2 regions of the Kribbella sp. NPDC051620 genome follow, and region 1 is predicted to be linked to the other one. Evidence: riboswitches for the same ligand, from Rfam matches in the RefSeq annotation. Region 1 holds a riboswitch; the other holds the start of a gene.
What was found. Region 1 has a riboswitch for glycine ahead of gcvP (aminomethyl-transferring glycine dehydrogenase). Riboswitches for the same ligand answer to the same signal wherever they lie in the genome.
Positions count from the first base shown of each region.

Region 2: another riboswitch for glycine. It lies ahead of ACIA12_RS25670 (L-serine ammonia-lyase); the one in region 1 lies ahead of gcvP (aminomethyl-transferring glycine dehydrogenase).

Region 1 covers NZ_JBITDB010000002.1:314,873-317,261, reverse strand. Annotated here, with positions in the region: gene ACIA12_RS08720 (bifunctional nuclease family protein) at 1-40, shown strand, start outside; gene ACIA12_RS08715 (MerR family transcriptional regulator) at 258-851, shown strand; glycine riboswitch at 873-973, shown strand; gene gcvP (aminomethyl-transferring glycine dehydrogenase) at 1,047-2,389, shown strand, end outside.
Region 2 covers NZ_JBITDB010000005.1:222,573-224,961, forward strand. Annotated here, with positions in the region: gene ACIA12_RS25660 (alpha/beta fold hydrolase) at 1-80, opposite strand, end outside; gene ACIA12_RS25665 (DUF3817 domain-containing protein) at 210-542, shown strand; glycine riboswitch at 619-711, shown strand; gene ACIA12_RS25670 (L-serine ammonia-lyase) at 789-2,162, shown strand; gene ACIA12_RS25675 (alpha/beta fold hydrolase) at 2,124-2,389, opposite strand, start outside.

The sequences.
Region 1 (2,389 bases):
CCTCGACCACGTGACGCCCGAGGACTTCGACAAGAGCTGATCAGGGTCCCGACTTGGACCGGGCTGGTACAAGGTCGGACAGGTAACGATTCGTATCGGATCCGCGACACGCATCCGGCTCGGGGCGGTTGTCGTTGACCCGGCCTGAGCGGCGGCTTACCTTGAAGGAGTCGTGGGGCGTTGTAACTCCACGGATGTGATCCGTTCCAGTCGGTACCCAGGGAGGCTCAGGCGTGACACGCACCGGCGACACTGATCTGACGGCGCAGTCGACGTCCGAAGCACACGCCGAGGCGGCCGTCACCGCCGGCGTTCAGGGTCTGCTCTTCGAGGACGACCTCAAGCCGATGCCCGATGACGTCGGTTTCCGCGGCCCGACGGCGTGCGCCGCGGCCGGTATCACCTACCGCCAGCTGGACTACTGGGCCCGCACCGGACTGGTCTCACCATCCGTGCGCCCGGCCAGCGGTTCCGGCACCCAGCGACTCTACGGTTTCCGCGACGTGTTGTTGCTCAAAGTGATCAAGCGGCTGCTCGACGCGGGCATCTCGCTGCAGCAGATCCGCAGCGCCATCGCCCACCTGAGCAAGCGTGGCATCGACGACCTGACCCAGATCACGCTGATGAGCGACGGCGCCTCGGTCTACATGTGCACCTCGCCGGACGAGGTCATCGACTTACTGGCCGGCGGCCAGGGCGTCTTCGGGATCGCCCTCGGCGGTGTCTGGCGCGAGGTCGAGGGATCGCTGTCGGAGCTGCCGACCGAGCGTCTCGACGCGCACGGCGAGACCGGCGACGACCACGCCAACGACGAGCTCGCTGCCCGCCGCCGGGCCCGGATGACCGGCTGAGGTAGCCTAGTTCTCAGCCGTACACAACACTCGGGAGAGTCCTGACCTCCGGTTGTTTGGTCGGGCGCCGAAGGGGCAATTCCTCCCCGGAACCTCTCAGGCCCATGGACCGAGTGTCTTAGGCGACTCTGAAGCGCGCGACGCGTGACAGAGGGGGAGGCCACCGGCAATTGTCAGCAACGGAGCCTCCTCACAATGACTGAATCGCCTGCTCAGGTATCGGCCGTCTTCGCCGACCGGCACATCGGCCCACGCTCCGACGAGATCGCGCGCATGGTCGAGACCCTCGGGTACGCCGATGTCGACGCGCTCGTCGACGCCGCGGTGCCCGCCTCGATCCGCTCGACCGAGCCGCTCCGGCTGCCCGAGCCCGCCTCCGAGGTCGACGCGCTGACCGAGCTTCGTCAGCTCGCCGCGCGCAACAACGTCGCCACCTCGATGATCGGCCAGGGGTACTACGGAACGTTCACCCCGTCGGTGATCGTCCGCCGCCTGGTCGAGAACCCCGCCTGGTACACCGCCTACACGCCGTACCAGCCGGAGATCTCCCAGGGCCGGCTCGAGGCGCTGCTGAACTTCCAGACCGTTGTCTCCGACCTGACCGGCCTGCCGACCGCGAACGCGTCGCTGCTCGACGAGGCCACCGCGGCCGCCGAGGCGATGACGCTGGCGCACCGCTCCAACCGCAAGAGCAAGAGCAACCGCTTCCTGGTCGACGCCGACTGCTTCGCTCAGACGATCGCCGTCGTCCAGACCCGAGCCGAGGCGCTCGGCATCGAGATCGTCGTCGCCGACACCTCCGACGGTCTGCCGGACGGCGACTTCTTCGGCTTCCTGGTTCAGTACCCGGGCTCCGGCGGCGTCGTCCGCGACCTGAAGCCGCTGATCGCGGCGGCTCACGAGCGCGAGACGCTGGTCGCGGTCGCGTCCGACCTGCTCGCCCTGACGCTGCTCGAGGCGCCGGGTGAGGCGGGGGCCGACATCGTCATCGGGTCGTCCCAGCGCTTCGGGGTACCGCTGTTCTACGGTGGCCCGCACGCCGGGTTCATGTCGGTGCGCGACGGCCTGGAGCGCCAGCTCCCGGGTCGCCTGGTCGGTGTATCGGTCGACGCGGACGGCGCGCCGGCGTACCGGCTGGCGCTGCAGACGCGGGAGCAGCACATCCGGCGTGAGAAGGCGACCTCGAACATCTGTACCGCGCAGGTGCTGCTCGCCGTCGTCGCGTCGATGTACGCCGTCTACCACGGTCCTGAGGGGCTGAAGGCGATCGCCGAGCGGGTCCACCGCCACGCGGACAGCCTCGCCGCCTCGCTGAAGGCCGGTGGCGTCGAGGTCGTGCACGACCAGTTCTTCGACACCGTCCTGGCCAGGGTCCCCGGTCGGGCGGCCGATGTCGTCGACACCGCCCGGCAGAACGGCATCTGGCTCCGTGAGGTCGACGCCGACCATGTGGGCATCTCGTGTGACGAGAAGACCGACGCGACCGCGCTCGTCGGGGTCTGCCGTTCCTTCGGCGTGACGTACGACGCGGCGCTCAA
Region 2 (2,389 bases), on a different contig from region 1:
GGTTGCACCGCGTTTGCCGGTAGCGCGGCCAGGCCGGCGAAGACGACGCCGGCGACCGCACCCCAAGTGATGAGCTTCATCCCCCGATCCTCGGCAAACGTCTTCCCATGCACATCGGGGACGGACCCGGCCCGAACCCCCGGCCGGCCTTGGGGGCACCCCCTACCAGCCTCCGGCTTTTTGGAGGGCTTGTTAGGGTCACTGGTCTGATGACTGAGACGACGACCGCTGTAGAGACTCCGGCCGGCTCCAAGCACGCGACGGTGTTCCGCGCCGTGGCGATCGCCGAGGCGATCTCCTGGACCGGCCTGCTGATCGGGATGCTGTTCAAGTACGTGCTGTCCGACAACGAGATCGGTGTGAAGATCTTCGGCCCGGTGCACGGCACGATCTTCATCGCCTACGTGATCACGGTGCTGGCGGTCCGCAAGCCGCTGCGCTGGAGCGTGCCGGTCACGCTGGCTGCGCTCGCGGCCAGCATCCCGCCGCTGTTCACCTGGTTCTTCGAGCTGTGGGCGCAGCGCACCAACCGGTTGTCCTGAGTTCACCCGCTGCCGGATTGACGCGCGCGGCCGGTCCGCCGTACCGTCGCGGCGAGTAGTGAAATCAGCAGCCGCATGAACCCGTGCGGGAGAGACCCGGGCCTGACCCGGGCGCCGTAGGAGCAACTCTCCCCAAGAATCTCTCAGGCACCTTCACCGCGCGGGCGAGGCACCTCTGGAAGGCACACTGCCTGACAGAGCGGGGAGGCATACCAATCGGTCAATGACGACCAGGAGGCCTCCAGCATGGCGATCAGCGTGTTCGACCTGTTCAGTATCGGGATCGGCCCGTCGAGCTCCCACACCGTGGGGCCGATGCGAGCCGCCCGCACCTTCGCGCTCGGCCTGGCGGCGGACGGGTTGCTCGACCGTACGACGGCCGTCGAGTCGCAGCTCTTCGGCTCCCTCGGCGCCACCGGCCACGGGCACGGCAGCAACAAGGCAGTCATCCTCGGGCTGGAGGGTGAGGACCCGGAGACGGTCGACACCCGCTCGGTGGAGAGCCGGGTCGCCGCGGTCCGGGCGGCCGGCCGGCTCCGGCTCGCCGGGCAGCGGGAGATCGTCTTCGACGAGAACAGCCAGCTGATCATGCACCGGCGCAAGGCCCTGCCGTACCACCCGAACGGGATGACCTTCCTGGCCCGGGCGGCGGACGGCTCCTGCTTGCGGGAACGGACGTACTACTCGGTCGGCGGCGGTTTCGTCGTCGACGAGAACGCCGCGGCCGGTGACCGGATCGTCGCGGACCGTACCCCGCTCAAGTACCCCTTCCTGTCCGGTAACGAGCTGCTCGTCCGCTGCCAGGAATCGGGGCTGCCGATCAGCGAGGTGATGCTCGCCAACGAGCTGGCCTGGCGGACCGAGCCCGAGATCCGCGAGGGCCTGCTGCACATCTGGCAGGTGATGCAGGACTGCGTCGAAGAGGGCTGCGAGACCGAGGGCACGCTGCCGGGCGGGCTGAAGGTGCCCCGCCGGGCTCACGCGCTGCACGCCAAGCTGAGCAGCGACAAGTACTCGGTGGATCCGCTGAAGGTGATGGACTGGGTCAACCTGTTCGCGCTCGCGGTGAACGAGCAGAACGCGTCCGGCGGCCGGATCGTCACCGCTCCGACGAATGGTGCTGCGGGCATCATTCCCGCCGTCCTGCACTACTACCGCCGATTCGTGCCGGGGGCAACGGAAGACGGGGTGGTCCGGTTCCTGCTCGCGGCCGCGGCGATCGGCGTTCTGTACAAGGAGAACGCGTCGATCTCCGGGGCCGAGGTCGGTTGTCAGGGCGAGGTCGGCTCGGCCTGCTCGATGGCGGCCGCAGGGCTGTGCGAAGTACTGGGTGGAACTCCTGAGCAGGTCGAGAACGCGGCCGAGATCGCGATGGAGCACAACCTCGGGCTGACCTGCGACCCGGTCGGCGGGCTGGTTCAGATCCCGTGTATCGAGCGCAACGCGATGGCGTCGATGAAGGCGATCAACGCGGCCCGGATGGCGATGCACGGCGACGGCGTGCACGTCGTCTCCCTCGACAAGGTGATCAAGACGATGCGCGAGACCGGCGCCGACATGAAGATCAAGTACAAGGAGACATCACGTGGCGGCCTGGCCGTGAACGTGATCGAGTGCTGACGGATCCTCCACGTGCGCGTTGTGCCCGAGCCCTTTGAGCGTGACGACCTGACCGGTTAGCGCGGTCAGCTCGGCGTCCGTGTTCATCGGGTCCAGCTCACCGCGGGCCAGTACGACCTCCGCCTGACAAGCCGCGATCAACTCACCCATCGCCGGCGCCCCGACCGCCCACGTCCCCGGATCCATCGCGAGCCGCCACCGCCCGTCGACCTCACGCAGCCCGTGGT